Regions from separate parts of the Clostridium sp. RTP31139st1_H3_RTP31139_211217 genome, predicted to be linked through region 3. Evidence: a T-box and tRNA genes for the amino acid it is inferred to sense, from the RefSeq annotation. Region 3 holds a T-box; the other regions hold tRNA genes.
What was found. A T-box is a leader RNA that pairs with one kind of tRNA and senses whether it is charged. The one in region 3 lies ahead of leuS (leucine--tRNA ligase), so its partner is inferred to be a tRNA-Leu.

Region 1 (11,497 bases), on a different contig from region 3:
GTGATAAAGTTGTAATGATGTTTGTTGGTTGGTGGGAAAAACATGGTAATCCTAATGTTTTAACTAATAGTGGTATTTCAGATATTGGTGGACAAATTACTTATAATGAAACTTTTGTGGATATAATTAAAATATAGTGATTAATTTATGAGTCAGCATTTTATGCTGACTTTTTCTTTTAAGTAAAGTTGCAAATTTATAATTTTGATAATTGAAATTACTAATATGGTTCAATATGATTATGAGCTTCTCTATGAAATCAATATAAAGCAACAATATAATAAACAAAAGATAAAAATATCTATAAAATAATAGACAAAAATAGAAAGTATCTATATAATAATTTTAAGAGCAAGAAAAGGAGTAAGAGAAAATGAGCAATGAAAATAAAAATGAGTTATGGGATTCAAAGATAGAAGATATAAAAAAGGGCTATATAGAAAGAGATGAGTATTATAAATGTTTAATTTGTAATGAAGTTTATACAAAGGGGAGGATTTATGAAGTTAATTCATATTTATATGAAGCTAAAAAAGCTATGGAACTGCATATAAAAGAATATCATAAGTCTATGTTAGATTATTTGTTAAATATGAATACAGCATATACAGGTATTACTGAAGTGCAGAGAGAGTTAATTGTTTTAATTGTACAAGGATTAAGTGATAAAGAAATAGCTAATAAACTTGGTGTAGCTGCATCTACAGTTAGAAATCATAGATATAAGCTAAGAGAAAAGGAAAAGCAAGCAAAATTATTCTTATCAATGATGGAATTATTAGCGTCTCATACAAGTAAAAATATTTGTAAAATGGATAATGAAGAAATATGTGATTCACATGCTGGTGCAACAACATTAGATGATAGGTATAACATTACAGATAAAGAAAAATTACAAACTGTTAAAAGTTATATGACAGAAGAAGGAGCACTTAAAAATTTCCCTGCAAAGGAAAAAAAGAAAATTATAATTTTAGAAGAAATAATGAAAAATTTTCGTAAGGGTAAAATCTATTCTGAAAAAGATATAAATAAAACATTAAAAAGAATATATGAAGATAATGCTACTATAAGAAGATATTTAATTGAATATGGATTTTTAGATAGATCAAAGGATTGTAGCAAGTATTGGGTAAAGGAATAAAGGATTAGGAAAAAACTTTTGGAAACTGCTATAAAATTTCTAGTTGATAAAAATGTTGATAAAATAGGACTAATAGTAATTGAGAAAAATAAGGTAGCTTATGAACTATATAAAAAGAGAGGATTTATAAAAGAAAATACCATAATTGAGTGGATAGAACTATAAATATAATAAAATCCAAAGATGTAATTAATATATCTTTGGATTTTGTTATTGAAATAATTAAATTACATACTATTGGGGAACTATATTAATGTAGCAAGTATTAATAAGTTTAAGGGAGGTGTAATTTATGCAAATAACATTTAATGGTGATCCTATTACTCTTGTTGGAAACATGCTTAAAGTAGGAGATGATGCACCTGATTTCTTAGTGGTAGATAACACTTTAAAAGATGTAAAGTTGAATGACACAAAAGGAAAAAGAATATTTGTAACTGTACCATCAATAGATACTTCTGTATGCGATATGGAGGTAAGAAAATTTAATGAAGAAGCTTCAAAATTAAATGATGTTACAGTATATGTAGTATCAATGGATTTACCATTTGCACAAGTAAGATGGTGTGGAAATGCTGGTGTTGATAGAGTAAAAACAGTATCAGATTTTAAACAAAAAAGCTTTGGTAAACAATATGGAACATTGATACAAGAGTTTGGATTTTTAACTAGGGCTATATTTGTAGTAGATGAAAATAATAAAATTACATATGTTGAATATTGTAATGATGTAATAAATGAACCCAATTATGAAAAGGTATTGGATGCTGTAAAATAATTTTTATAAAAGGAGATTTTATTATGAGTATAAAAGAATCAATCGAAGAAATGAAAATTCATCATGAAGAAAGAAAAGAAGAGAGACATGAAAGACATGAAGAGAAAAAATTTGCTCATGAAATAAAACATCAAATGAAAGAAGAGGAAAGAGAAGAAAAAAAGGCACAAAGAGAAAAACAACATGAATTAAAGAAGGAATTTAAAGAAGAAGAAAAAGGAGCTGAAAAGATAGCAAAGGATTTAGATAAAGAAATAAGAAAGTATGAAAAAGAAGAAAGAAAGGAACAAAAAGAATTTGCTCATGAATTAAAAAAGCAAATGGAAAAAGAAACTGAATAAAAGAAATTAGCATAAAGGCATATAGAGAGTTGTTTTCTATATGTCTTTTAGTTTATTATATATTATGTAAAAAATATCATTTTAATAATAGTTTTAGATAAATATACAAAATAAAGGTAACATATTTGTAAATATTGCATATGGATGAAAACAGTTACAGGTTGTACAATAAATATATCAAATGAAGTTAATAAATTTAGAAGTTGATTTATGGGAGGAATAAAAAATGGCAAATTTATCATTACAACATATTTATAAAATATATCCAGGGGATGTAACAGCAGTTAAAGATTTTAATTTAGAAATTGAAGACAAAGAGTTTATTGTATTCGTTGGACCATCAGGATGTGGTAAGTCAACAACTTTAAGAATGATTGCAGGGCTAGAAGATATTTCTAAAGGGGAATTATATATAGGGGACAAGCTAGTTAACGATGTTGAACCAAAGGAAAGAGATATAGCAATGGTTTTCCAAAACTACGCATTATATCCACACATGACAGTATTCGATAACATGGCATTTGCATTAAAATTAAGAAAAGTTCCAAAAGCTGAAATAGAACAAAAAGTAACTGAAGCAGCTAAAATATTAGATATTGAACACCTATTAAAGAGAAAGCCAAAAGCTTTATCAGGAGGTCAAAGACAAAGAGTTGCATTAGGAAGAGCTATCGTAAGACATCCAAAAGTATTCTTAATGGATGAGCCTTTATCAAACTTAGATGCTAAATTAAGAGTTCAAATGAGAACAGAAATAACTAAGTTATATAGAAAGTTACAAACTACATTTATATATGTAACACATGACCAAGTAGAAGCTATGACAATGGGTACTAGAATCGTTGTAATGAAGGATGGAGTTATTCAACAAGTCGATTCTCCAATAAATATTTACAATAATCCAGCTAACCTTTTTGTAGCTGGATTCATAGGAAGCCCTCAAATGAACTTCTTAGAAGGAAAAGTAGAAAAATATGGAAATGATGTTTGTGCGGTATTTGGTGAAAATAAAATAATATTACCAGCTGAAAAGGCTCAAATATTAACAAAATCTGGATATGTTGGTAAGTCAGTAACATTTGGTATTAGACCAGAACACTTGAGTGATGATGCAGATTTAATTGCAGCTAATCCAGGAAGCATTGTAAAAGGGCATGTAGAAGTTATTGAACTTATGGGTTCAGAAAGTTATATATATACAAAATGTGGAAATAATCCGCTGAACATTAAAATTGAAGGTAGTACAGAATTAAAGATTGGTGAAGTAGCAAGTCTTTACTTAAAGGCAGAAAAGTTACATGTATTTGATAAGGAAACAGAATTAAGAGTTGTATAATAATTAATTCGTTGGAGGAGATATTGTGAAATGTATTGAGAAACTGGTAAATGAAGTGTATAACAGTTGTAAAATACCTTTCCAATTAATAATGCACGATGTAGGGGAATATTCTACACCGCAATTTGAAATTGCTCAAAATGAAGTTAATAAGAGATTTATTTATAATAACACTGAGTGCTGCATCAAAATAAATGCAGCATTTAGTGTTACACTTGATTTATTACAACTTTATGTAGAAGAAAGGTTAAATAAAGTATTTTTAAGTAAAAAGAGTATTATTTCAGCATTGTTAGATGGTAAGGAAATTGAAGAAGAAATAATTAAAGCTAGTTGGCCAGTGCTAACAAAAGATTTTGATTTAATAAATATATATATTGATAATTATAAGGATGAAATAATATCATATCTTAAACAGGGATATTCATGTAGTAAAGTAGATATTATAAATTATAAAGGTCAAATCCTTATGTTTGGAAAATTTGAAGACATGCTAGAACATGCTAAAAGCATTAAGGATACTATACAAAGTGTAATTACTTGTAAGTGTTATATTAGTTATTGCAATGTTGAAAATTATTTAACATTAAAAAAACATTATGACGATACAAGATATAAAATTGATTTAGCATTTAAATATAATATTATTGATGGAATATTTGATGCAAACAAGATTATTTTAGAGGGTATAATAGACTCAGTTTCGGAAGAAATGAAAAAAGGTGTATATGATAGGTTTGAAAAAGGAATATCAAAGTTAGATAATGAAATGATAAGAACTATGGAAGTTTTCTTTAAATGTGGATTAAATTTAAGTGAAGCTGCAAAAGAATTATATATTCATAGAAATACATTAATTTATAGATTAGATAAGATTCAAAAGTATACAAATTATGATATAAGAGATTTTAATGATGCTGTACTATTAAAGATCATATTCTTTATTTGGAAAGAAAAAAAATCTTGAGAATATTTTGAAAATAGTATATAATAACATTGAAAACGATACCGAAACTGTAAATTTAAGGGTAATTAGAATCTCCTAATATTTCTACCAATTTATTTAATTGGTGGAAATATCCTTAAATTGAGTGGGAATTATTTATCAAAACACCAATAGTATATGGGGTATTAGGAGGAGATAGTTTGAGAAATATTGATACCTTAGTTAATGAAATATATAATAATTCACAAATACCATTTCAATTGAATATTGAAGGAATTGGTAAATATACTACACCAAAATTTAAAAATGCAAATAGTACTGTGGAAAAAGCTATTAAATATAAAGGTGTAGATTATAAGGTTATGGTAAATAATCAACACAATTTAGCAATTGATTTATTAATGTTTTGTTTACAAAGTGCACTTAAAAGCATAATTATTGAAAAAGAAAATTTAATTTCTATGCTCTTAGATGATAATGAGGTGGAAAAGTCAATAATATTAGATATATGGCCACGGTTAAATGGAACATTTCAATTAATGAATATATTTGTTGAAGGAGACACTAACAATATATTAGCATGTATTAAGAAAAGTTATATAAATACCGAAGTAGAAGTTGTATTATATAATGGAAATATAATAGTAATAGGTGATTTACAAGAGACTATTAATCATGCAAAAAAAATAAAAGAAATTATAAATACACAATTTAATAAAAAATGCTATATTAGTTATTGTGAAGTAAGTAATTACAAAAAGATAAGACAAGCATATATTGAAAATCTTAAAAAAATTCAAATAGCAATTAAGTATAAAGTTAATTGTGAAATTTTTGATGACAATGAATTAATATTAGAAGTGATAGTTGATTCAATTTCAGATGAGATGAAACTTAGAATGTATGACAAATTTGCATCGAAAATATCGAATTTAGATGGAGAAATGATAAGAACTATAGAAACGTATTTCAAGTGTGGTTTAAATACAAGTGAAGCAGCTAAAGAATTGTTTATTCATAGAAATACTTTGTTATATAGATTAGATAAGATACAAAAAATAACGTCCTATGATATAAGGGAATTTAACAATGCAATGTTAATGAGGATAATGTTTTTTTATTTAGGAATAAAAAAGCAATTTTAATATTGAAAATATTAAAATTATAAGATACAATTATATTTGGAAACGGTACCGAATGGAGGGTATTTAAAACAAATATATTTAGTGAAAGTATTATTTAATCATGTATAGACATAAGTGACTCATTGGTGTAATATTTAGTAAGATTAATGAATCACTCCAATATAAAAAATGTTTTTGGTGTGGTCCATATCGTATTTTTTTAGATTTTACAGGTAACGATACCATAAATATTTTTTTGAGGAGGTATATTGATGAATATAAGGGATATCGCGAAAATATCCGGGGTTGGAGTTAGTACTGTATCCCGTGTTTTAAATAATCATCCTGATGTTAAAGAAAGTACTCGTGAAAGAGTTTTAGCAGTTATTAGAGAAAGTAATTATGTACCCAATAATAGTGCTAGAATATTAAAACAAAATAATACTAAAAATATAGGTGTTTTAGTAAAAGGGGTTTTTAATCCATTTTTCTCTGAGCTTATTAATGTTATTGGAAGCAAAATTAACGAAAAAAATTATACAATGATTTTACAACAAAATGATTATGTGTTAGAGCATGAAGTAGAAAACATAATTTCATTTGTAAAAGAAAAGAGATTACAAGGGATAATTTGCCTTGGAGGTAACTTTATTGATTTAGATGAAGATAGTTTCAAGAATATTGATGTTCCAGTAGTCTTAACGTCAGTTAATACTGTATCACCTTTAGGTAGAGATAAATATTCTACTGTGGGGATAGATAATCTTCAAGCTTCCTATTCTGCTACAGAATATCTTATAAAAAAAGGCCATACAAACATAGCATTAATGATAGGTGAGGAAAATGACTTTTGTGTTAGTTGGTGGAGATATAAGGGATATATAAAGGCTTTACGGGAATATGATATTGAAGTAAATGATGATAATTTACTTATTGGAGATTATGACACTAAAAAAGCTTACGAAGAAACATTAAAGTTTTTAAAACGTAGAAAAGATATTACTGCAATTTTTGCAATTTCAGATTTTATGGCTATAGGTGCAGCTAGAGCAGTTGTAGATAGTGGATTAGTTGTAGGTAAGGATGTATCTATATTAGGGTTTGATGGTATGGATATTAGTTGTTATTATAACCCAGGAATTTCAACTATAAAGCAACCTAAAAAAGAAATGGCTGAGAAGAGTGTAGAGATATTATTCGAACTTTTAAAGGGCAACGGAGAGAATAAACATATTTTATTAGATACAGAACTTTTAGAGAGAGAATCAAGTTCTTGTATTAATAAAAAATAAAATATTTATTAACGTAAATATAATATAATCAATTAAAATTATCGTGATAAAAGGAGCAGAATTATATGGAAAGAAGTGCAGGGGTTATAATGCATATTGCATCTTTACCAGGGAAGTTTGGTATTGGTACTTTTGGTAAAGAAGCGTATGAATATGTTGAATTTTTATTTAAATCAGGGTTAAAATACTGGCAGATATTGCCTTTGGGACAAACTGGATATGGGGATTCACCTTATCAATCATTTTCAGCATTTGCTGGAAACCCATATTTCATAGACTTTGATATTTTAAATAAAGAAGGAATTCTTAATAAAGAAGATTATGTAAATGAAAATTATGGAGATAATGAAGAATATATTGATTATGGGCGTTTATATGAAGTTAAATATATAGTATTAAAAAGAGCTTATGAAAATTTTAAAAAGCTAAATAATATAGATTTAAAAGCCAAATTTGAAGAGTTTACAAAAGAAAATGATTCATGGTTAGATGATTACTCGCTTTATATGGCAGTTAAGGGTAGATTTGGACTAGTTAGTTGGCAAGAATGGGATGAAGATATCAAGAAGAGAGAACCAGAAGCAATTAATAGATACAAAGACGAATTGTCTGATGAAATAGGATTTTGGTCTTTTATTCAATTCCTATTCTTTAGACAATGGAATGAATTAAAGAGTTATGCTAATGAAAAAGGAATAAATATTATAGGTGATATTCCTATATATGTGGCAGAAGATAGTGCTGATGTATGGAGTAATCCAGAAGCATATTTAATATATGAAGATACGTTAAAACCAATATCAGTAGCTGGATGTCCACCAGATGCTTTTTCAGAAACAGGACAACTATGGGGGAATCCTCTTTACGATTGGAACTATATGGAGAAGACAGGCTATAAGTGGTGGATTAAAAGAGTAGAAGAAAGCTTAAAGCTTTATGATGTAGTTAGAATTGATCACTTTAGAGGTTTTGAAAGCTATTGGGAAATTCCTTATGGTGAAGATACTGCTATTAATGGTAAGTGGGTTAAAGGACCTGGAATTAAATTATTTAAGGCAATTAAAGAAACATTAGGTGAAATAAATGTTATTGCAGAAGATTTAGGGTATTTAACAGATGAGGTTATTGATTTCTTACAAGAAACAGGATTCCCAGGAATGAAAGTATTACAATTTGCTTTTGATGCAAGAGAAGAAAGTAATTATTTACCTCATACTTATACAAGAAATTGTATAGCATATACAGGAACACATGATAATGATACTTTTAGAGGATGGTTTGAGTTAACAGGAAGTAAGAGTGATGTTGAGTATTGTAAAGAGTATTTAGCATTATCAGAAGAAGAAGGATATAACTGGGGCTTTATAAGAGGAGCATGGAGTAGTGTTGCAAATGTTTCAGTAGCATTAATGCAAGACTTCTTAAATCTTGGAAATGAGACAAGGGTTAACTTCCCATCAACTTTAGGAAATAACTGGAAATGGAGAGCTAAAGAAGGTAGTTATAATACTGAATTAGCAGATAAAATTTACAAGTATACAAAAATGTATGGAAGATGTTAATTATAATAAAGGACTATTGCGTAAATGCAATAGTCCTTTGATTTTTTATTCATCATATATCAGTTACATATAACATAAATATAAATATATAAATTTATATTTTATGAGGCAAGGGTATGAATAAGAAATGTGTATATGATTTTTTTATAGGATTGCTTGCGCTTATGTTAACGTTAATGTTGATTATAGAAATTTTCATTAATATTCCCAAAGAGGTAAGTTGGACATTTTATTATATTGATAATATAGTCAGATTGATATTTATAGGTGATTACGTTACAAGACTTGCAATAAGTAAAGAAAAAAGGAAATTTATAAAAGAAAATTTAATAGATTTGTTTTCAATATTTTCTATAAGATTTTATGTTAGAGTTTTAGGTTTTACTATTATTCCTTCAAAAGTTAATTCTTCATATTGTATAAAAGCTATTAAATCTATTATGTTAATTATTTGTGCAATAAAATTTAAAATAAGAGTCAAGGATGAAATTAGAAAAAGTAGGTTAAATTTTTTATTAGTTGTTTCTACTATTTTTATAGTAATAGGGGCTGTATTAATATCTATAGTTGAAGGTATGTCAATAGGAGATGCTTTATGGTGGAGTTTTGTAACATTTACTACGGTTGGGTATGGTGATATTTTATTAAAAACTCAATTAGGTAAAGCAATTGCTGTTTTATTAATGATTATAGGTATAGGTGTTATAGGAGTTATAACAACTAGTATTACATTATACATAATAAATGGCGGTAAAAAGATAGAAAAAACATATGAGGAAAAAGTCATTGAAGATATTAAGAGTATGCTTGATAATTTTGATGATTTAAGTAATGAGGATTTAGACAATATTGTAAAGATACTAAAGGCTTTAAAGAAATAAATGGAAAAATATACTTGAAATTAATTTATTAATAACATAAAATTATATTATAGTTTTTAAATTTTGCGCAGGTGTGCTGGAATAGGCAGACAGGATAGATTGAGGGTCTATTGAGGGATTCCTCGTGTGGGTTCAAGTCCCACCATCTGCACCAATAATAGAACTGCATCAAAGGTATATGTGAATATATTTTTGATGTGGCTCTTTTTTTATAGAAATTTTCGGGAGGATTTATAAATGAAAAAAATAGTAATACTTGATGGTAAAACTTTAGGAGATATTAGTATAGAAAAACTTAATGAAATTGGAGAAGTGCAATATTATGAAGCTACAGATGAAAGTCAAGTAGTTGAAAGAATAAAGGATGCTAATATAATATTAACTAATAAAGTAGTGTTAAATAGAAATAACATGAAAGATGCAAAAAATCTTGAATTCATTGCAGAAACAGCTACAGGATTTAATAACATAGATATAGATTATGCTAAAGAGCATAAAATAGGGGTAGCTAATGTAGCTGGATATTCAACAAATGCTGTAGTTCAACATACATTTGCTAGTGCACTAGGACTATTAGATCAAGTAGTATATTATGATAGGTATGTAAAGGAGGGTGAATATTCAAAATCAGGATCTTTTACATGTTTAAATAAACCTTATTATGAAATTGAAAATAAAGTATGGGGAATTATAGGTCTAGGAGCAATAGGAAATAGGGTAGGAAAGATAGCAGAAGCTTTTGGTGCGGAGGTAATATATTATTCTACTTCTGGCAAAAACTCTTCTACTCAATTTAAAAAAGTATCTTTTGAAGAGTTATTAGAAAAAAGTGATATTATTTCTATACATGCTCCATTAAATGAAAATACAAAGGGATTAATTAATTATGAAGCATTAATTAAGATGAAGAGTAGTGCAATACTAGTAAATATGGGCAGAGGGCCTATTGTTGTAGAAAAGGATTTAGCTAGGGCTATTGAGGAAGAGCAAATAAGAGGGGCTGCGCTAGATGTCTATGAGACAGAGCCAGTTGGTGAAGATAATATTTTATTATCAATAAAAAATAAAGATAAGCTTCTTTTATCACCACATATTGCATGGGCAAGCATAGAGGCGCGTGAAAGATTATTTAATGAAGTTGTAGAAAATATTAAAGCTTTTTATAATGGAAAAGATAGAAATAGAGTTGATAAATAAAATAATTATGTTCATTGACAAATATAAAGCAATATAGTAATATTATAGAAAATAAAATAAATATTGCTAGGAATGAGAGTAGTAAAGAATCCATGGTTTTTCAGAGAGTAGACGGTTGCTGCGAGTCTATAAATTATATTTTTGAACTCGCTCATGAGCTATAAGGGTGAACTTTTAGTAGCTCTTATCGGTTAATACCGTTATTTTAATTAAGTATAAATTTTGGATGGTACCGCGTAAATACGCTCCAATGGAGGGTAATATTACGCGTTTTTTTTATTTATTACAATAATATGTTACTAATTTATTTTGTTTATATATAAGGGGGCATTTATACATGTTAAATTACAGTAAGTATAGGAGATTTGAAACAATCAGTTTGAAGGAAAGAACATGGCCAAATAATGTTATTGAAAAAGCACCAATTTGGTGTAGTGTTGATTTAAGAGATGGAAATCAAGCTCTTATAAATCCAATGAATATAGATGAAAAAGTAGAATTCTTTAATATGTTAGTTAAATTGGGGTTTAAAGAAATTGAAGTTGGTTTCCCTTCATCATCTCAGATTGAATTTGATTTTTTAAGAAGATTAGTAGAGGATAATTGTATTCCTGATGATGTAGTAGTACAAGTATTAACTCAGGCAAGGCCACATTTAATAGAAAGAACTTTTGAAGCTTTACAAGGAGTAAAACAAGCTATAGTTCATATATATAATTCAACTTCAGTTTTACAAAGAGATGTAGTATTCAATATGAGTAAAGAAGAAATAAAGAATATTGCAGTTGAGGGGACAAAGCTTGTAAAAAAATATACTTCTGATTTTGAGGGGAAAATATTTTTAGAATATTCACCTGAAAGTTTTACTGGAACAGAAGTAGAATATGCATTAGAAG
Region 2 (11,497 bases), on a different contig from region 3:
ATAATGTTTTACTCTTTTCATATGCCTTACCATAACTCCAATGTGGATACTTTGAAGGCATTCCAACATATGCTTCATAAGCTAACATTTCATTAAATCCAACTATTTCAAATTCCTGAGGATAATAATCAAGCCCAAATTCTGTAGCTTTCTTTTCAATCTTCTCATTCCACTCTTCTAAATCTTTTAATGTGTACTCCATTATTCATCCTCCCTTAACTCCTTGCTAAGCATTAACTTAAGAGCATCCCATAAATTCTTCTTTTCCTTTACAATAACAGAGACAAATTTCTTATCTACTATTTCCTTATTGAATCTATAATACATTGTTGTTGAATAAGTTGATGGTAAAAGTTCAGCATAACCAAACATATTACTTACTTCACAAAGCTTTTTAACTGATTGAATTGCCTTTTCATTATCCTCAGACCAGTTATCTCCATCACTAGCGTATATAGGATATATATTCCATACTTCTGGTGAATACTTTTCTTCAATAAGTTTTAACGCTAAATTTAAACCACTTGATATATATGTTCCTCCTGATTCTGCTTTGTGGAAAAATTCATATTCGTTAACTTCTTTAGCAACTGTTGTATGAGAAATAAATTCAAAAGCAATATTGTTATACTTTCTTTTTATAAAAGTTGATAAAACAAAGAAAAATGATCTTGCTAAATACTTTTTAGTACTATCCATTGAACCTGATACATCCATTATAAAGAGCATAACAGCATTACTTTCTTTCTTAGGCTTTGTTTTTACTCTATAATATCTAATATCATCTTCTCTAAATGGAAATCTTTCTAATTCAGTATCTAATCCTGCTTCTTTTAAAGCTCTTATCTTCCCCTGCTTACGTGCAGTCTTTGCCATAACAGTCTTTTTCTTTGCAAGCCTTGGATTAATTCCATGCTTTTGATATCCTCTTTTTCTACTTGCACTTTCACTAATAATTTCAGAATACTTCTTTTTATCTAAATTAGGTAAATCCAAATCTTCAACTATATAATCCATCAATTCTTCTAACGTAATTTCTGTTTCATATACATCGTCACCTTCAGAGTTACCTGCACCTTTATTTCCTTTTTTACCACTAGATTCAGCTGAACCTAATTTATCTCCACGTTTTTCTTCACCAGTACCGGTAGCAACACCTTTATTGTTGCTACCAAATACAAATTGATATTCCTTTATTCCTCTAATAGGAATTTTAAACTTTTTATTTTTAGTTTCACCTACTATACTTTCTTCTGAAAGTATATCTCCTAAGTTTTCTTTAATGGATTTCTCTACCAACTGCCTATGTCTTCTTCTATCTTCTATGCTTCTATCATGCTCAACAGGATTTGTTGTATTATCTCTAAATATAGCCATCCTTATCAATCCTTCCACAAATTGTTTGCTGCATATTTAAGAATTACATCACAGCAGTGTTGGCAATATCCATTCCTTTTCATTTCTTCAACCATTGCATTGTATTTTTCTGTTTGTTCTTTATCTCTAACTCTTGATTTAGTAACAATTCTAGATAAATCTTTAACTGATGCTATAAGTTTCTTTTCTATAGCCTCTTTTAATGGTTCATAAGACTTATAATCAATCTTAGATCCATTTCTTACTAAGTAGAACATATATGAAGTAACATCAGCTCTAAATCCCTTGCTTGATGCTTCAGATACTCCTATTTGTTCTTCTATACTTCTCATAAATTCTTCATCAGGATTTAATTCCTCACCTGTTTGTTCATCTTTTATTCTAGTCTTATTCACAAAAGCTTCTGCATTATCTATATAATTATTAAATAAGCTTTCAGCTTGTTCTCTAAATGAATGAATAAATGCCTTTGTAATTTCTTTTTCAAGTATCTTATTATACTCTTTACGTATTGTATCTTGAATAAAGCCTAAATATTTCTTCTTATCATCAGATGAAATATCCATATCTTTAACTGATTTGATAATACTTTCCATTATGCTTAAAGGATTAATACAATCAAACTCTGAATTAGAAAGAGCATTATCAATTGCTTTAATAATAAATCTTGTACTAATTCCCTTCATACCTTCATATGGGCCAGCCTCTTCTCTAAGCTCAACAATATCAACCTTCTTAGTTGTTCCCTTTTCAACTAAATCTTCACCATTATAAATCTTAAGCTTAGTAATAGGATCAACCTTAGCTGATGGTGTTAATCTAGAAAGTATTGCAAACATAGCTGCAACTTCAATAGTATGAGGTGCAATATGTGCACCAAAGTTACTCTTCTTTAAAATCTTTTCATAAATTTTTATTTCTTCTTCAAGCTCTAAACAATAAGGTACTTCTACCTTAACAATTCTGTCTAAGATTGCTTCATTTGTATGGTCTGATTTAAATTTATTCCATTCAGCTTCATTTGAGTGAGCTATTATAAGACCATCAAAATAAATCATTGAACCTTTACCTGGTGATGGTATAGATTTTTCTTGTGTAGCAGTTATTATTGTATGCAAATACTCAACATCATTTTTAAATACTTCGATAAATTCTACTAAACCTCTATTACCAACATTAAATGCACCATTTAATGAGAATATTCTTGGGTCATCTTCTGGATACATATCCATCTTTGAAATATCAACAGAACCAGTTAATATTGATGTATCTTGGTTATTTGGATCAACTGGTGGAACAACACCAATTCCTTTTCTTGATCTTATAGAAAATCCCTTTCTCTCAACTGGGAAATTTTCATATTCACCATTAAACTCATGAAGTAATCTATACTTACAAACTGGACATAAGTCACCTTCTATTTGTGTTCCTAACATTTTATTAAATTCATCTCTTAAATGATTTGGAACTAAATGTAAAGGTTCTTCATGCATAGGGCATCCTTTAATTGAATATATAGGTTCACAATGAACTAATGCACTTTTTAGTGATTCAACTAAAGAAGATTTACCTGCACCAACTGGCCCTACTAAGTATAAAACTTGTCTTGCTTCTTCACCCTTCATAGATGCAGAATGTAAGTAATTTACTATTTTCATTATAACTTTGTCTATTCCAAAGAAATCATCTTTGAAATATCCATATTTTTTAATAGTTTCATTACCATATATCTTTCTTACTCTTGGGTTTTCATCTGCTTTTAATACCTCAACACCTTTACTCATAATAAAATCATATAATCTCTTATGAGAAAGTTTTGCTACGTCTGGGTTTTTCTTCACTATCTCTAAGTAATCTAAAAATGTTCCTTCGAATTTTTCACTATTTCTATTTTCTCTATCTGTAATTATAAAGTCCTTGAAGTCCATAAACTCATCCCTCCCCTTAATTTAATATATTAATGACTTAAATAGTTATATTCCTATTTTTTAAAATTTACATTTCTCTATATTTTATATGTTTAAATTTCATAATTATTATTAAATTTAAGTATTTTTATTATTTTATTTATCTTACATAATAAATAAAAGCTCATGTAAATTTTTTAAATTTACACAAGCTTTTACATCTTTTATTAACTAATTATTTATTTAATAGATTTAATAAATCGCATCCATACTTTTTAAACTTCTTTTCTCCCATTCCCCTTATATCTAAAAGTTCATCTTCATTTTTAGGGTTTTTATTACATAATTCAATTAACGTTGCATCTGAAAAAATAATATATGGTTTTACCCCTTCCTTTATAGCCATTTCTCTTCTCCATCCTCTTAACCTATTAAACAATTCACTATTAATTACCTTTTCTTCACTTTCAGATGTTAATTTTAACATTACCTTCAATTGAGACTTTAAAATTTTATATGACTTCTCATTTAATTTAAGCATTGAATAAGTCCCATCTTTCAAACTTACATATCCATATTCAATTAGAATCTTTATAAAATCTCTTATAAATTTACTACTATAATCCTTCATTATTCCATATGTAGTTAATTCATTTAATTTATCATTTATTATTTTAGGTCCAGTCATCCCGCGAAGGATATCTATTAAAACTGATATTCCATACCTTTCTTTTGTTCTATATACGCAAGATAATACCTTTTGTGCTTCTATTGTATAATCTCTAAGTTCATCATTATTTAAACAATTACTACAATTAGTACAATACTCTCTAACATTTCCTTCCCCAAAATACTTTAATATAAAACTTCTTAAGCACTCCTTGCTTTCACAAAAATCTATCATTTTTTGCAACTTTTTAATTTCAATTTCTTTCCTATTTAGTTGGACTGTTGTGTGAATTAAATATTCTAAAGTTCTTATATCTCCCCTATTAAATAACAAGTGACATTCTGATGTTAATCCATCTCTTCCTGCTCTTCCTATTTCTTGATAGTAACTTTCAATATTTTTAGGAATTGTAAAATGAATTATATATCTTACATTTGATTTATCTATTCCCATTCCAAAAGCATTTGTTGCTATCATTACATTTGAATTTTCATTTAAAAATTCATCTTGATAATATTCTTTTTCACTATCTTTTAACCCACCATGATATTTTAATACATTATATCCTAAATCTTTTAAGTAATAATATAAGCCATCAACCTCTTTTCTTGTGGCACAATAAATTATACCTGCCTCATTTTCCTTTTCTCTTATAATATCCTTTACTAACTCAAGCTTATCTTCCTCAATATGTAATTTAATTTCTAAATTTTCTCTATCAAAGCTGCCAATATATATGTATGGATTTCTTAAGCCTAGAAGTTTAATTACATCTTCTCTTACTACTTCAGTTGCTGTTGCAGTAAAAGCTGTTATTATTGGTCTTACTCTTAAACTATTTATAAATTCAGCTATTAAACTATAGCTTTTTCTAAAATCATGTCCCCACATTGATACACAATGTGCTTCATCTATAGCTATTTGACTTATATTGAGAGCTCTTAATTTTCGTTTAAAAAACTCATTTTCTAACTTTTCTGGAGCTATATATAAAAGCTTAACCTCTCCTCTTTTGCAAAGTTCTATTATTTCATCACTTAATTCTAATCTTTGAGTACTATTTATATATCTTGCATTTATACCATTTGAATTTAAATTATCCACTTGATCCTTCATTAAAGAAATTAATGGTGAAATCACTATTGTAATACCTTTAAATAATAAAGCTGGTATTTGATAACAAATAGATTTTCCTCCCCCTGTAGGTAAAATACAAAAACTATCTCTACCTCTTAAAATATTGCTTATAATTTCATATTGACCTTTTCTAAAGGTATTATATCCATAATATTTATTAAGTACTTTAAAAACTTCATTCATTTAACTTCACCAGCTTTCTTAAATATATTAAAATACTATCACTTTTTATTAATACTAACATAAATTTTATTATTTTTAAATTTTCTATTGACATATTTATAAAATAATATTACAATAATCTTGCTTGCTGAAGTGGCGGAACAGGCAGACGCACAGGACTTAAAATCCTGCGGTAGCGATACCGTACCGGTTCGATTCCGGTCTTCAGCACCAAAAAAGACTGTACTTAAGCACAGTCTTTTATTTTTTATCTATATCTGAAAATTCCATTTCAAATAAATATTCTAATGACGAATCTACAATAAATTCATCATTTTCTTTCTCATTAACAAGCCTTATTGGAAGTGTAATAATTATTTTTGTTCCCTCATTTAATTTACTTATTATATCAATAGTTCCATTATGTAACTCTATTAATCCTTTTACTATAAATAATCCTAAACCACTGCCTTCATTTTGTCTTTTTAACCCCTCATTTACATCTCCTCTTTTAAACTTTTCAAACAAATGTGTCTTAAACTCTTCACTCATTCCCATTCCTTCATCAGATATTTCTATAATTACACTTTCTTCTTTTTTCTTCATATTTACAAATATACGTCTGCCATTCTTGCTAAACTTAATAGAATTAGATAAAAGATTTAATATTACTCGTTCTATTTTTAAAGTATCAATAGCTGTTATTATTTCCTCTTCCTCAGTATCAAAGATTACATCTATATCAAATTTTTTAGCCAAATCTACTATAGCTAATGTTACCTCTTCAACTATATTAACTATATTTTGATTTTTTAATTTCACGTCCATATATCCCATTTCTAATTTACTTACATCAATTAAATTATTTATATATCTTCGTAATCTATTTGAATTTTTCATTATATATGTTAATCGTTCTTGAAAATACTTAACATCAATATTATCTTCCTTTAACTTAATCATCAATAAATTAGTTGCATTTATAATAATATTAAGAGGAGTTCTTAATTCATGTGATATTGTAACTATAAAGTCTGTTTTTATTTTTTCTCTTTCCATAGATTCAAGTAGCAACATTTTGTTTTTTCTTGCTACTTTTTTATTTACGATTGAAATATAAATTAATGAGCATACACCTAAAATAATAATAAATCCAACAAACCATACCACAGCAATCCACTTTTTTGGCAATAGCAAATCATAAGGTTTCTTATTAATATATACTGTATTTTTAGGCAATTTTAATGGATTTATATCATACTTACTCATAGCTTTATAATTAAAAATAGGTATACTAAATGTATCATGTGCTGGAATTGCAGAAAATATATTACTACCAATTATAAGATTGTCTATAAGTGAACACAGCACCTCTCCTAACTTATAACCATCATTAACAATCCCTCCTATAGCCCCATCGTAAATATACTCTTCAAGCTTAGTGTAAATAGGCATTGAAGTTATTTCTTGCAACTCATCAATTAAACTTTTTGATGATACGACTCCATCGCCTACATCTTTTTTGTATGTTCCACATAAAAATATTGCTGCATTTTCTGGACTGATACCTTCAATTTGTTTCTTTATATCATCCAAATATGCCCCCTGGATAATATGATAATTAAAAGGTACTACTGCAACATCCTTTAAATTTTCAAAATTTTCTTTTACTGTTTTACAAAATATACTTTCATCTAAAAGTAAATAAATATCATTTACTTTGTTACCTGCCGTTAAAATAGTATTTATCATTTCTAAATTATCTTGAATTTCTAATATTCCTTTTATATACTTACTTTCCTCATTAGAAAGAGTTACATAATTATTTACTCCCGCAAAAATGATATTCTTTTCATAAATAAATGACTGATTATCAAACAATTTACTTCTAATTAATTGAAAAGCTTCATCATCCAATGTAACTATGTAATCAATATTACTGTCTTTATACTTTACATTCAAAAAATTTATAAAACTTTCTTCATATCCTTCTTCTTCAAAGCTTTCACTATCTAAAAATTCAGCCTTAACTGTATATCTATCTTTTCCAGCATCCCCAAACCCTTTAGTTATAGAAACCTCCCATTTATTTTTCGGTGAATATGATCCAATTATAAGAATCTTTTTATTATTATCATTTGCATAACATAAAATAGGATTTATAAATATAAAAATAACAGTACTTAAAATTAAAAAAATTAATATTATCTTTTTATACATAGCTTTTACTCCAATTTAATCTATTTGTTTATATACTGTGTATTTTTTCTTAAAAATATGAAAAAAGTTATGGAATCATCAATTCCATAACTTTTGAATTTTATAATAATTTATCTATTTTTAACTCTTCACTATCCTTATTTATAGCTCCAATATAATACTCTATTCCCTTACTTACGGCACCAAAATCCCCATGACCATCTGAACCAGCTGTTATTAATAAATCATTGTTTTCACAAAACTCAACACAGGTTTCTGTCATTAATTCTGAATTTGCTGGATAATAGCACTCTACTCCATCAATTCCTAATCCTTTTAATATTTCTAACTTTTCTAATATTTCTTCTTTGCTTTTATTGCTATAATAATTGCAAGGATGAGCTAAAACCACATATCCTCCAGCCTCATGAGTTATATTACAAACTTCCTCAACACTTGGAAATGCAAATTTTTCATGTCCACATTCATATTTTCCATAAAGCCTCATTCCGTCAAATAATCCTTCTGTCACCTTTCTATCATGAAGATAGTGTATTCCCTTCCAACCACCTTTTCTTCTTTCATATTCATAAGAATTATAATCATCTAATGATATATTTTCATAATCCTTTTCCATTCTTCTTATAAGTTCTACACTTGTTTCTAATAATTGTTCCTTTGCCTTATCAACTAATTTAAAGAAATTTTCATTATCCTCAAATTTATATGCTAATAAATGAACTAAATGTCCTTCAAATATTGAATCTATTTCTACTCCTCTTATAGCAATGATTCCTGCTTTTTCAGCTTCTTTTTTTAATTCTTCATAAGAATCTAATACATCATGATCTGTTATTGCTATAATACCTAAATTTTTCTTTTTAGCTTCTTCTATGACTTCTTTAGGAGACATAGTTCCATCTGAATAATATGTATGTATATGTAAGTCAACTAACATTTTCTCTTCTCCTTAATGTAAATTAATTTTTTCTTTTACTATTTTACATCAATTCTTAAAACTTTTCACATCTATTTTTTACTATTATTTTCATTTCCTTCTGCATATTATAGCATTTTTTTGTTTTCATTCTTATAAATTTGGGGTATAATAACCAATAGAGAATAAATTGATATACATATTTGTTAATTTTATAACACTGAATGTTTTTTTATTTCTCTTATAAAAAATTGAAATATACGGAGGTATTGCCATGTTAGTTTCAGCTAAAGAAATGTTAAACAAAGCAAGAGAAGGAAAATATGCTGTTGGTCAATTCAACATCAACAACTTAGAATGGACAAAAGCTGTTCTATTAACTGCTCAAGAAAACAACTCACCAGTAATCTTAGGAGTATCTGAAGGTGCTGGAAAATATATGTGTGGATACAAAACTATCGTTGGAATGGTTAACGGTATGTTAGAAGAGTTAAACATCACTGTACCAGTTGCTCTACACTTAGACCACGGTAGCTACGAAGGATGCTACAAAGCTATGGAAGCTGGATTCTCATCAGTTATGTTTGATGGATCTCACTACCCAATAGCTGAAAACATCGAAAAGACTACTGAATTAGTTAAAGTTACTGCTGAAAGAGGATTATCTTTAGAAGCAGAAGTTGGATCAATCGGTGGAGAAGAAGACGGAGTTGTTGGTAAAGGTGAAGTTGCTGATGCTCAAGAATGTAAATCAATTGCTGATTTAGGAGTTACTATGTTAGCTGCTGGTATCGGAAACATTCACGGAAAATACCCAGCAAACTGGCAAGGACTTGCTTTCGACGCTTTAGAAGAAATCAATACAGCTTGTGGAAACATGCCATTAGTATTACACGGTGGAACTGGAATCCCAGAAGATATGATCAAGAAAGCTATATCTTTAGGAGTTTCTAAGATCAACGTTAACACTGAATGTCAATTAGCATTCCAAGAAGCTACAAGAGCTTACATCGAAGCTGGAAAAGACTTAGAAGGAAAAGGATTTGACCCAAGAAAATTATTAAATCCTGGATTCGAAGCTATCAAAGCTACAGTTAAAGAAAAAATGGAATTATTCGGATCAATAAACAAAGCTTAATTCCTTTTAATATAAAAAGAGCACTTTTGTGCTCTTTTTATTTTATCTTTTAAAATAATATTCTATATCGCCATATTCCTTAATTTTTTTAGCATCTATTTTTGATATTTCTTCTAATAGATATTCATTTATTAATTTAATATTATTTTCATAGTTACTATTATCAAGCTGTTTCTTAATCATACCTATAGAATTTTTTTGTGCTATATAAAAAGATAAAGTTGAAATTAATATAGCTTGTACAATTTCACTTTTATTATTACATATTCCAATGCTACTAGCTATCATACCTGTATAAACATTATCTATAAATTCTTCATCTGTAAAATATTTATTTTTATTCTTTATATAAAATTCATTGTATCCATCAGTTATATAATATTTTTCACCTTCAATAATTAAAACACAATTATTTCTTTTGGCAAATCCTCTATAATTAAAGTTAATATTTTCTTCTTTATTTTGAAGTGCTATTAGTGTATTTATTTCTTCCTTAGTTCCCTTTATTACATTAATATTGTACCTATTAATTAAACTAAATGCTAAATTTCTTTTGTGAATTATTGAATCTATTCCTTTGGCTTCTAATAATACTACCTCTTTTTTATTCATGGATATTAATTGTTTTTCTATATCCATAATATTTTCATCTTTTATTTCATCTAAAAAAATTAGTAATGTATTTACTAGACTACTATCATCATTACTTTCATCCAATTTAGATTTTACTTTTCCATTGTAGTATATAATTCCTCTACTTAAATCTTTTAATCTCTCAATACTAGAGCAACAATATACTCGAGGCAGTTTTTTCTTTTGCAAGTCTAAAACATAATTAATAGACTCCCCACTAAGCCTCATAAATTTTTCCTCACTTTATTATCCAATAGTGCAGTTTTGCCTAATAACATCTTATTCGACAAAATCTACTTTGTGCATCATAGTAGCTGGAAAAATAAAGGGATTATCTCCAGGAATTAATATAATTTTCGTTAAGAATTTATATTATTCTCTCCAGAAAATTACCTAAAGCTTCGAATGTCGTTTTACTCCCTCAGCTTTTTAACGGTAATTTTCTTACGAGAATAATTAAATTCTAAAACTCAATTATAATATTCCTTACAATAATCCCTTCATTTTTTTCTTTATTACTAGATGTACTTCCTTAACCCCAATTTAATTTGGATTAGTTAATGTTTTTGGTAGAAGTAGTGGCAAGTTAGTTATTGATATTATTTAGTTTTCTATATTTATACATAAAAAAGAAATATTATATTAAAGAGAATATTGAAATTGAGCCGTAGAATTTAATAATTTACGGATAAAAATTTGCGTAAAAAAGATTATACTGTTTGAGCCTATAGGCGAGTTTTTAATCTTCAGCAAATTTTTAGGAGTAAATTATATAAATTTAAAGCTAGATTTCACTAATTCCCAGAAAGATAATATTTCTTTTTTTCGTTATTACACAGGATAACTAAACTACCACACAATAGCTCTATTCTTCGCCGAATACCTTTTTACGAAGTTCAAGTCCTGCTTTTGTTATTGCAACTCCCCCCATTGCTGTTTCTCTTAGAGATGCTGGAAGACTTTTTCCTACCTTGTACATAGCTGAAACTGTATCATCAAATGGGATTTTACTTTCTACTCCAGCCATAACCATATCAGCTGTACAAAGTGCACTTATTGCACCTGCTGCATTTCTCTTTGCACAAGGAATTTCAACTAAACCTGCAACTGGATCACAAACTAATCCTAAAATATTCTTAATAACTATAGCCGCTGCATCTAAGCTCATTTTAGGTGTTCCACCCATCATTTCTACTACAGCTGCTGCTCCCATAGCTGCTGCTGAACCACATTCAGCTTGACATCCACCTTCTGCACCAGAAAGTGTAGCATTCATTCCAATTATCATTCCTACAGCTGCTGATGCAAATAAAGCATCTATAAGCTCTTCATCAGTT
Region 3 (11,497 bases):
CTAAATTAGCTGTACCAATACTACATACCTGGCCGTCAGCAACTATTGTTTTAGAGTGAATAAATCCATTACCATACCTATATATTTTTATTCCATATTCAATTAATAATCCTATATTGGCACTAAGCATCCACTCCATAAAGAAATGATCCGGCTCTCCTGGCACTATTATTCTTACATCAACACCTGATAATGCTGATATTTTTAATGCCTCTAGCATAGGGCTATCTGGTACTAAATATGGTGTTTGAATATAAACATAATTTTTAGCACTATTAATAATTTTCATATAAGAATTTTTAATGTACTCCTCCATATGATCGGGCCCTGATGATACAATTTGAATACCTACATCTCCAACCTTCTCTGGAGTTGGAAAATACATAAACATATTTCCCATATTCTCATCTGCAGCATAATCCCAGTCTAAAATAAAACGTTTATTAAGTTCATTAACAGCTTCACCTCTTATTCTGATATGAGTATCTCTCCAGAACTTAAACTGTTTTCCCTTATTTACGTATTCGTTTCCTACATTAAATCCCCCTACATAACCTACTTTTCCATCTATTACAGCTATCTTTCTATGATTTCTGTAGTTTATACGTGTATTTATATGCGGTAAAATTCCCGGAAAAAATACAGCCATCTTTATTCCATAGGACTCAATTTCTTTAATAATATTTTTTGTAATTGCTTTTGAACCCATTCCATCTATAAGAAGTCTTATCTCCAAACCATCTTCAGCTTTTTTTCTTAATTCATTTACTAATGCCTTACCTAATTCATCATATCTAAAAATATAGTATTCTATATGTATAAAACACTTTGCATTTCTTATATCTTCAAATAAATCTTTAAATTTATCCTCACCATTAATATAAGTTTTTACTTCATTACCAACTGTATAAATTGCTCCAGAATGATTGTAATTCATTAATATTAAGTCTTCATAATTTTCATTTACTTCACTATCACTGCTAAAGTTAGACAATTCATGAGTTCCCCTTAATTTATATCTTTTTATTTTGTCTGCAAGTTTTTTTTCTCTAAATATTTTCTGCCTACTTAGATTTTGACCTAATAATAAATATAAAATTAACCCTACTCCTGGAAGTGCAATTAAAATTACTAACCATGCCCATGTAGTTGTAGGCTCTTTTCTCTCTATAAATATTAACGATAATGCCGATATTAAATTTAGTAAGAAAAACATTATTAATAATATTATATATGCCATAAAAAAACCTTCCTATATTTTTATTATTTCTTACCATTATACATCAGTTTAATTAAATTGCGAAATAATTTAGTTAGTGGATAGTCAATAACAAATTTCAAATTTCAAGTGACAAGTTTAGGAAAAAAGTCTCCTTAAGAAAACTTTTAAAAATATATTTTAGAAGCTTACCAAGAAGCTTTCACATAAACTTGCTACTTATTACTCGCTAAACTTGAAGTTAAAAATAACCATGCCGATTGGCATGGTTATTTTTAATCTTATGCGAAGTATCTGTTTAATAATCCTTCGAAAGCTTTTCCGTGTCTAGCTTCATCTTTGCACATTTCATGAACTGTGTCATGGATTGCATCTAAGTTTAATTGTTTAGCTAATGTAGCTAAATCTTTCTTTCCTTGAGTTGCTCCGTGCTCTGCAGCTACTCTAGCTTCTAAGTTAGCTTTTGTATCAGCTACTACTACTTCTCCTAATAATTCAGCGAATTTTGCAGCGTGTTCTGCTTCTTCAATTGCTATTCTCTTATAAGCTTCAGCAACTTCTGGGAATCCTTCTCTATCAGCTTGTCTTGACATTGCTAAGTACATTCCTACTTCTGTACATTCTCCAACAAAGTTAGCTCTTAATCCTTCGATTACTCTTTCATCTACACCTTGAGCTACTCCAATTCTGTGCTCATCAGCAAATACTAATTCTCCTGCTTGTTCTACGAATTTATCTGCTCCAACTCCACATACTGGACATACTTCTGGTGCAGTTTCTCCTTCGTGAACATATCCACATACTGTACAAACGAATTTTTTCATAATTCCATTCCTCCTAAATTTTCATATATTTCATTAATTTTCTTAAAACCAATTTTTATTATATACTACAAAAGTACAATTTTTCAATTCATACTTTTGTAGTATTTTTTATCTTTTGTTTACTAAATCTTAAGCAAAGTATCTGTTTAATAAACCTTCGAAAGCTTTTCCATGTCTAGCTTCATCTTTGCACATTTCATGAACTGTGTCATGGATTGCATCTAAGTTTAATTGTTTAGCTAATGTAGCTAAATCTTTCTTTCCTTGAGTTGCTCCGTGCTCTGCAGCTACTCTAGCTTCTAAGTTAGCTTTTGTATCAGCTACTACTACTTCTCCTAATAATTCAGCGAATTTTGCAGCGTGTTCTGCTTCTTCAATTGCTATTCTCTTATAAGCTTCAGCAACTTCTGGGAATCCTTCTCTATCAGCTTGTCTTGACATTGCTAAGTACATTCCTACTTCTGTACATTCTCCAACAAAGTTAGCTCTTAATCCTTCGATTACTCTTTCATCTACACCTTGAGCTACTCCAATTCTGTGCTCATCAGCAAATACTAATTCTCCTGCTTGTTCTACGAATTTATCTGCTCCAACTCCACATACTGGACATACTTCTGGTGCAGTTTCTCCTTCGTGAACATATCCACATACTGTACAAACGAATTTTTTCATAATTCTATTCCTCCTAAAATCTATTCGATATATCTTTAATTTTCTTAATTTCTTATTTACTTGCTCTTTTGTTTTTGTGCTCTCTCGAATCACCTTACATCTATTATTATATAATAATAATTATTAATTACAAGTCTTTTTTGAAAAATTTTTTAAAAATTTTCTAATTGATAATATATATCAGTTAGCATTGTTACTAGCTTTATCTATTTATATATAGATATTGATTATCAATTGATAAATTTCTCATTAAATAAAGAGCTATACCTTTTAGTACAGCTCTTCACAAATTTCACTTAAATAGTTACTAGAGATTTATTGATTAAATTCATGTTAATCTTAACTTGAAAGTCACTTATTAGTTTTAATTTAAATATATAATTTTCATTAACTATTATATAAAAATATACTACTTTAATCTTATTATAGATTTAAATAAATCTCCATCGACTTCAATATTAAAGCTTCCACCATGAAGCTCTACTATACTTTTAGCTATAGCAAGACCTAATCCTGACCCTTCTGTGCTTCTTGATGAATCTCCACGTTTAAATCTATTTGTTATTTCATTAGTATCAAAGCTTAATTCATAAGCTGATATATTTCTCATCACTATTATAACTTCTTTTTCTTCTTTATACATATCAATATAAACTCTAGTATTACTTAATGAATATTTAACTATATTAGAAATAAGATTTTCAAACACTCTATATAATCTCTTTCCATCTCCATTAATAAATATCTTTTCTTCTGGAACATTTAATTTAACATTTAAATTGCTATCTTTAAATCTTTCATCATTTTCACCTAATGCTTGCTTTAATAATTGCCCAATATCTATTTTAGCAATATTAAGTTCCATAGCTCCACTTGCTGCCTTAGATGCTTCAAATAAATCTTCTATTAAAACTTTAAGTCTTTGAGATTTTTTATCTAATATATTTACATAATCCATAGCAGTTTCTGGTTGTATATTTTCTCTCTTTAATAAATCAATATAATTAATTATTGAAGTTAAAGGTGTTTTTAAATCATGAGATACATTGGTAATAAGTTCTGTTTTCATGTTTTCGCTTTTCATTTCATTTTCAACAGACTTCTTTAATCCATCTCTCATATTATTAATATCATGAGCCAATTCTCTTAGATGTCCTCTTCCCTTTTCATCTATTTTATAGTTTAATTTACCTTCTGCTGCCGCCTTTGATCCAACCATTATTTTATCTAAATAAACTAAATCTTTAATAAATATTATAATATATACAATAGTTAATATTATTCCTGCAATTATTCCTATTGGCCATATATAAAGCATTGCTGATAAGAAAAATAATACTAATCCCATTGCTACATATAAAGCTGTCATTATTAAGAATGTTCTTATTATAGACCCTCTATTCATTACATCACTTAAATAGTTCCAAACCTTAATTGTAATATTATTTTTTAATAAAGTTCCTTCATTGTAGCTAACAATTATAACTCTAACTAATAAATAATATATTACAACTACTATAGATACCCATATTATTGATGATAAATTTAATCTTCTTATATAATTATTTGAATTATAGTAAATGTGTGGCCCAATATTCCAAATTATCCACCCTATAATTCCAACTCCAATTTTATATTCGATAGGATACCCTTTAACCTTATTTATTATTTTTTCTATTAACGCTACCTTTACTTTATATTTAGCTAAGTATAATAAACAAAATATTGTTAGAACTAAAAATATTACAAATGTAATACAACTTAAATAAAAACTAGTAACATTATGTTGCACACCCTTAAAGCTTTCAGAAACTACATCCCCTGATTTAAGTTCCTTAGGCATCCATATATATAATGTTATATTATGTTTTTCGCTATAATCATACTTAAGTTGGGCAATAGACGTATTTTCATAACTATAATTAGAGAATCTAGTACTATAGCTATAATTATCAATAAATTTACCTAATATATTATTCTTATCTATTTCCTTACCATTAACATATATTTTTTCAATTATGTTTCCATTATAATCAATATTTATTTCTTTGAAATATCTACCATTTTCTATAATCTCAGTAGAATCAATTTCACTTCCACCAATCCAAACATCATTTAATTTATCATAAGCTCTAAAATTTAAATTAACATAAGATTTTATTTTATTATTTAAATTACTTGCACTATTGCTTTTTCTATTTAAAATATACTCATTCATTTCTTCATCACTTAAAGTATATTTTTCATCTATTTTTTCTCTTTGTTCCTCTAATATCTTTTCTTGCTGTTCATAAGTTAAACTATTAAAGCTATCATCATTATATTTAGAAGTTCTATAATTATCGTATTCATTATTAGCCTTATCTAATAATTCAGCCTTACAAATATCTATATCATTTTGAGTTATATTATCCTTATCCTTAGCATAACTAGCTGATTTATAATATAATGAATAATCCTCTACCAAACTTGTATAATCATTTATATCATTTGCTACTTGAGTTTGTAAATATACTCTCTCTGGTATAACATATCCCAAGTTATCTTTAATTTCTATGCCTAATAGAAATGTACATGCTAATGATATAACAGTTAAAATATAAATTATATATTTGCTATTATTACTACTTAAAATATTTCTTTTGTTATTTTTTATCTTTTTATCTGAAACTATTATTTCTTCTTCATTAATATTTTCTTTACTAGTATTTTTCGATTTTATATCCAATACCCCACACCACCTTTAAATATTTAGGATCCTTAGGATTGATTTCTATTTTTTCTCTAATCCTTCGTATATGTACTGCTACTGTATTTTCTGCATTATAACTAGGTTCTTTCCATACATTTTCATATATTTCATCTATAGAAAAAACCCTTCCTTGATTTCTTAATAATAATTCTAATATGCCAAATTCAGTTGCTGTTAATTTAATTGATTCCCCATCAACTAATACTTCTTTTGTATCTTGATTTAATGAAAGTCCTCCACTACTTATTATTGAATTACTTTCCTCTTCCTTTTTCCCACCATAGTTTCCAAAGACAGTATACCTTCTTAACTGTGACTTAACTCTTGCTATAAGTTCTAATGGATTAAACGGCTTAGTTATATAATCATCTGCCCCCATATTAAGACCTAATATTTTATCTGTATCCTCTGATTTTGCAGAAATTAATATAATAGGGATATTCTTTTCCTTCCTTATTTTCATTGTAGTTCTAAGTCCATCCATATTAGGCATCATTATATCCATTAATATAAGATACACATCATTTTCCATTAAAGCTTCCAATGCTTCTAATCCATCATAAGCTTTAATTACATTAATTCCTTCATTTCTTAAATATATATCAATAGCATCAACTATCTCTTTATCATCATCTACTACTAAAACATTATTTTTCTCCATACCTAAATTGCACTCCCTTCATAATGTATTATTATACCATGCTACTTAACTTATATTTATATAGTAACAAGAAAGTCTTACAAAAAAATTATTATATTTATTACAAATTTATTAAGAAAGCCTCCAAATTTTCAATTTTACTCCTTGAAGGTACACTTTAGTGTACTCAGCGACCGTTAGGGAGTCGAGTTTCCTTTAAAAAATTATCATGGTAATACGAAAAAAATAAATGGAATATCTACAGGAATCAATATAATCTTCCTTCCGATACTCCATTTATCTTTTTCTTTATTACCAGATGTACGGCATTGAGCCAATTTAATTTTAATTAGTTAATGCTTGTGCTATTAATAATTGTAGCTTGGTGTTAGGTTTAAATTATTTTTTCGTTATTACTCATCAAAAAAATTATATTGTTAATAAAAGTCCTGCAATTGTAGCACTAAGAAGATTTGCTAAGGTTCCACCTAATACTGCTTTCCACCCTAAACGAGCTATATCATGCTTTCTACTAGGTGCCATTCCTCCTATACCTCCAATTAAAATTGCTATAGAAGAAATATTGGCAAATCCACATAATGAAAAAGTTACTACAGCTATTGTTTTAGCTGATAATGTACTCATTATTTCAGAAAGACTTGTAAATGCTACAAATTCATTTAATATTATTTTTTGACCTATTAATGAACCTGCAACTACTGCTTCCTTCATTGGTACTCCTATAATAACTGCTACTGGGGCAAAAATATATCCTAAAATAGATTGTAAACTTAAGTTAGTTATTCCAAACCATCCACCAACCATTCCAATAACACCATTTACAAGCGCAATTAATGCTACAAATGCTAATAATATTGCTGCTATGTTAAGAACTAGTCCTAATCCATCAATAGCTCCCTTAGATGCTGCATCAACAACATTTGCTGAATCATCCTTTACCATTTCAATTTCTTCATTTACTTTATCTTCTTTTATTTCTGGAATTATTATTTTAGAAATTATAAGTCCTGCTGGAGCTGACATAAAACTAGCAGATACTAAGTATTCAATAGGAATTCCTAATAATGAATATCCAACTAATATTGATCCAGAAACGGAAGCAAGGCCTCCAACCATAACTGTAAATAATTCAGATTCTGTTAATTTTTCAACATATGGTTTAATTAAAAGGGGTGCTTCTGTTTGCCCTAAGAATATATTTGCTGATGATGATATAGTTTCTAACTTAGATGTACCTAAAAGCTTCGCTAACCCTCCACCTATAAGCTTTATAACAAACTGCATAATTCCTAAGTAATATAATACTGATACTACTGCTGAAATAAATATAATTACTCCTAAAACATTAACAGCAAAAATACTTCCATCATTAGCTAATGAGCCAAATAAGAATGATATTCCTTCTTTTGCATAATCAATTACAGATTGAACCCCTAATGCAATCTTACTTAATACATATTTTCCAACACTCCATTTTAATGCAGCAAATGCAAATGCAAATTGAATTATAAATCCAATAATCACAGTTCTCCAATTTATTTTTTTCTTATTATTTGAAAATAAAAATGCTACTAGAAATATAAAAGCTACACCTATAATACAATTTAATATTGCCACAAGATACACCATCCTTTGTTAAATACTTTTTCTCATTTAGTTTTATCCAAAATGTAGTCTTATATTCTTTTGCAAATAAAAAGACACCTCTGAAATCAACCCAATATTTAGGTTTATTCCAGAGGCATAAACTATTTCTGTATAATTATTTAATTATATAACTCGATACTATTTCTCCAAAATATATTGTATGATAATCTTCTAAAGGATATTTACTATTTTTTATATCCTCATTTAAATTCTTATCACTCATTGTAGTTTTATAAAGAACTCTACATTCAAAATGCATACCTTCCATATTTAATACAGGAGTATTTATTTTTTCCGATTCTCTAGTATCAATATTTAATTGTGCTAATTTATTAATATCTTTACCACTTTTAGTTCCTAAAAATGCTATTTCCTTATCCACATTTTTATATGGTATTGTAACTGTAAATTCATTTGTTTTTTCAATTATTCCATATGTATATCTTTGTGGTCTTACCATAACTGTAAATACAGGTTTACCCCACATGAAACCAATACTTCCCCAAGCTATAGTCATTGAGTTCACTTTACTTCCACTCTTAGTTGTTAAAAATATTCCTTTACTTAAAAGTTCAATATTTTTTTCTAAATTCTCATTATATGATACAAATCTTTTAATCATTTAACTCGTCCCTTCAACTTATTAATATTAAAACTATATAATATTATACCAATTTTTAACACCTTTTAATACCACTAACCTATTATCAACCTTAAATATAGATAAATTGCCACATTATGATTTAAATATTTAAAATTTCATACCTATATATTAATTTTATATAACTTCTTTTCCAAAAGGCATTAATGCTAGCTTGGCCATTTTAAATGATTGTGCTGCAAATGGAATTCCTACTATTGTTATACATAAAATTAATCCACTTACTATATTTGTAATACATAACTCTAACCCACCAAATATCAACCATAATATATTCATTAGTAAATTCCCACTACTATCACTTACTGTAACAACTTCTTTACCAAATGGCGCAAGCTGTAGTCTTGCCATTTTAAAGCATTGCATTCCTACTGGTATTCCAATTATAGTAATACACCATATTATCCCTATAAAACACCATCCTATTGCACCAATAAGGCCCCCAAATATTATCCAAATAATATTTCCTAAACACGACATAAACATTACCTCCATTAAATTTACTTACATATGATTCTTACTTAGTATATAAGGAAACTTTCCTAATTTGAAATCAATTTAGTATTCTTAAGAATATTTTAATAATTAATTTGATTTGTAAATTTCTTATTTATCAACAACAAGTTAAGAGATAATATTAACTCTAATTTTCTTTTTATTCCACAATGTGTATTTATTTGCCCTAAATAAAAATAAGTTTCTTTTATAATATGTTTTCTATTTTAAAAAGGAACTCTTTTATTTTAATTCATAAAGTAAATATAATATTTACTCTTATTGACTTATTATAGTAGACTAATATATAATTAATAAATATTGAAATCTTTTAATAAATTTAATATTTATTGCATTGAAAAGGAGTAGTACTATAATACTGTAATCTTTAGAGAGCTGTTGGTTGCTGCAAAACAGTGATACATTTATAGGAACTTGCCTTGGAGCTTACTTGTTAAAAGCAAGTACGGAATCCCCGTTACGGATTTGAGTGAGAACCTTTTTAGTTAAAAGTTAGTAGTTTTTAGTTAGTAGTTAATGTTGAAACTCCTAATCAGTTTCTTAAATATATATTTTTTTAATTCAGCTACGACGATTTTATTCAACACCTATTACCTTTTAACTTATAAAATAGTTCTAATAAGAGTGGTACCGCGAAATATAGCTTTTCGTCTCTTAATTGAGATGAAGGGCTTTTTTTATATATTTTTATAAAATTAGGTAAAAATTATAAATATAATTAGTTAGGAGTATTTCGTTTTGAATTGATAGTCTTGAATTAGTAATTGAGGATAAAATATTTCTAAATTCAGCTCAGCTGAATTTATTCCTTAACTATTAACTCTTAACTATTAACTCTTAACTATCCAAAGGAGTGTTTAAACTATGAGTAACTACGGAACTGCCATTGATAAAAAGTGGCAAAAAAAGTGGGAAGAAACTGAACTTTACAAATTTAATCCAGATGCAGAGGGTGAAAAACTTTATGTTTTAGAAATGTTCTCTTATCCATCAGGAAGCCAATTACATGCTGGTCACTGGTTTAACTATGGACCTGTTGATTCATGGGCAAGATTAAAGAAAATGCAAGGATACAATGTATTCCAACCAATGGGATTTGATGCCTTTGGTTTACCTGCAGAAAACTTTGCAATTAAGACTGGAATTCATCCATGGGATTCTACTGAAAAGAATATTAAAACTATGGAAGAACAATTAAGAGCTATGGGAGCTATGTTTAACTGGGAAAATGAAGTTATAACTTGTACTCCAGAATATTATAAATGGACTCAATGGGTATTCTTACAATTATTAAAGAATGGCTTAGCTTACAGAAAGAAAGCTCCTGTAAACTGGTGTCCATCTTGTAACACAGTTTTAGCTAATGAGCAAGTTGTTGATGGTGCTTGTGAAAGATGTTCAACTGAAGTTACTAAAAAAGACTTAACTCAATGGTTCTTTAAAATTACAGAATACGCTGATGAGCTATTAGAAAAATTAGATACTTTAGATTGGCCTGAAAAAACTGTTGCTATGCAAAAGCACTGGATTGGTAAATCTACAGGTGCTGAAGTTAACTTCAAAGTTAAAAATTCAGATATTAACTTTAATGTATTCACAACAAGAGTTGATACTTTAAACGGTGTTACATATGTTGTTTTAGCTCCTGAAAATCCATTAGTTGATGAATTAACAACAGATGAAAATAAGGCTGCTGTTGAAGAATATAAAGAAGCTGCTAAAAAGCAATCAGATATAGAAAGACAATCTCTTACAAGAGAAAAAACTGGTGTATTCACTGGTTCATATGCTATAAACCCTATAAATGGTAAGGAAGTTCCAGTTTGGGTTGGAGACTATGTTCTTGCAACTTATGGTACTGGTGCTGTTATGGCTGTTCCAGCTCATGATGAAAGAGACTATGCTTTTGCTACTAAATTTAACTTACCAATAGATCAAGTTATAACTAGTAAAAAAGGTGAAGAAGTTGAATTACCATACTGTGAATACGGTGTTTTAGTTAACTCTGGTGAATTTGATGGATTAACTACTGAAGAAGCTAAAGAAGCTATTGTTGAAAAACTAGCTAAACAAGGTTTAGGCTCTGCTAAGGTTAATTACAGATTAAGAGACTGGTTAGTTTCAAGACAAAGATATTGGGGTGCTCCAATTCCAATAATCTACTGTGAAGATTGTGGTGCTGTTCCAGTTCCTGAAAAAGATCTTCCAGTTGAATTACCATACAATGTTGAATTTGCTCCAGATGGTAAGTCACCACTTGCTAAGTGTGAAGAATTCGTTAATACTACTTGTCCTTGTTGTGGTAAACCAGCTAAGAGAGAATGTGATACTTTAGATACATTCGTTTGCTCTTCTTGGTACCAAATGAGATATGTAGATAATAAAAATGATAAAATCGCATTCGATAAAGAAAAAGTAGATAAGATGCTTCCAGTTGACAAATATGTTGGTGGACCTGAGCATGCTTGTATGCACTTATTATATGCAAGATTTATAACTAAGGCTTTAAGAGATATGGGTTACTTAAGCTTTGATGAACCATTCA

Region 1: it encodes a tRNA-Leu, which carries the amino acid that the T-box ahead of leuS (leucine--tRNA ligase) is inferred to sense. The anticodon was not compared.
Region 2: it encodes a tRNA-Leu, which carries the amino acid that the T-box ahead of leuS (leucine--tRNA ligase) is inferred to sense. The anticodon was not compared.

The regions. Positions count from the first base shown of each region.
Region 1 is NZ_JBCOAB010000006.1:23,345-34,841, reverse strand. It holds gene ABUA17_RS04120 (molybdopterin-dependent oxidoreductase) at 1-137, shown strand, start outside; gene ABUA17_RS04115 (DUF2087 domain-containing protein) at 374-1,144, shown strand; gene ABUA17_RS04110 (N-acetyltransferase) at 1,163-1,309, shown strand; gene tpx (thiol peroxidase) at 1,437-1,922, shown strand; gene ABUA17_RS04100 (hypothetical protein) at 1,946-2,263, shown strand; gene ABUA17_RS04095 (ABC transporter ATP-binding protein) at 2,490-3,599, shown strand; gene ABUA17_RS04090 (PucR family transcriptional regulator) at 3,625-4,566, shown strand; gene ABUA17_RS04085 (PucR family transcriptional regulator) at 4,746-5,690, shown strand; gene ABUA17_RS04080 (LacI family DNA-binding transcriptional regulator) at 5,942-6,961, shown strand; gene malQ (4-alpha-glucanotransferase) at 7,027-8,523, shown strand; gene ABUA17_RS04070 (potassium channel family protein) at 8,640-9,404, shown strand; tRNA gene ABUA17_RS04065 (tRNA-Leu) at 9,472-9,558, shown strand; gene ABUA17_RS04060 (D-2-hydroxyacid dehydrogenase) at 9,642-10,601, shown strand; T-box leader at 10,661-10,854, shown strand; gene leuA (2-isopropylmalate synthase) at 10,939-11,497, shown strand, end outside.
Region 2 is NZ_JBCOAB010000029.1:24,754-36,250, reverse strand. It holds gene ABUA17_RS12370 (SpoVR family protein) at 1-202, opposite strand, end outside; gene yhbH (sporulation protein YhbH) at 202-1,377, opposite strand; gene ABUA17_RS12360 (PrkA family serine protein kinase) at 1,383-3,305, opposite strand; gene recQ (DNA helicase RecQ) at 3,520-5,274, opposite strand; tRNA gene ABUA17_RS12350 (tRNA-Leu) at 5,401-5,487, shown strand; gene ABUA17_RS12345 (sensor histidine kinase) at 5,515-7,473, opposite strand; gene ABUA17_RS12340 (PHP domain-containing protein) at 7,574-8,410, opposite strand; gene fba (class II fructose-1,6-bisphosphate aldolase) at 8,664-9,527, shown strand; gene ABUA17_RS12330 (hydroxyethylthiazole kinase) at 9,570-10,388, opposite strand; gene sdaAA (L-serine ammonia-lyase, iron-sulfur-dependent, subunit alpha) at 11,026-11,497, opposite strand, start outside.
Region 3 is NZ_JBCOAB010000040.1:14,839-26,335, forward strand. It holds gene cls (cardiolipin synthase) at 1-1,240, opposite strand, end outside; gene ABUA17_RS14365 (NADH peroxidase) at 1,501-2,043, opposite strand; gene ABUA17_RS14370 (NADH peroxidase) at 2,173-2,715, opposite strand; gene ABUA17_RS14375 (HAMP domain-containing sensor histidine kinase) at 3,125-5,443, opposite strand; gene ABUA17_RS14380 (response regulator transcription factor) at 5,418-6,128, opposite strand; gene ABUA17_RS14385 (NupC/NupG family nucleoside CNT transporter) at 6,537-7,745, opposite strand; gene ABUA17_RS14390 (flavin reductase family protein) at 7,891-8,397, opposite strand; gene ABUA17_RS14395 (YccF domain-containing protein) at 8,554-8,916, opposite strand; T-box leader at 9,278-9,610, shown strand; gene leuS (leucine--tRNA ligase) at 9,817-11,497, shown strand, end outside.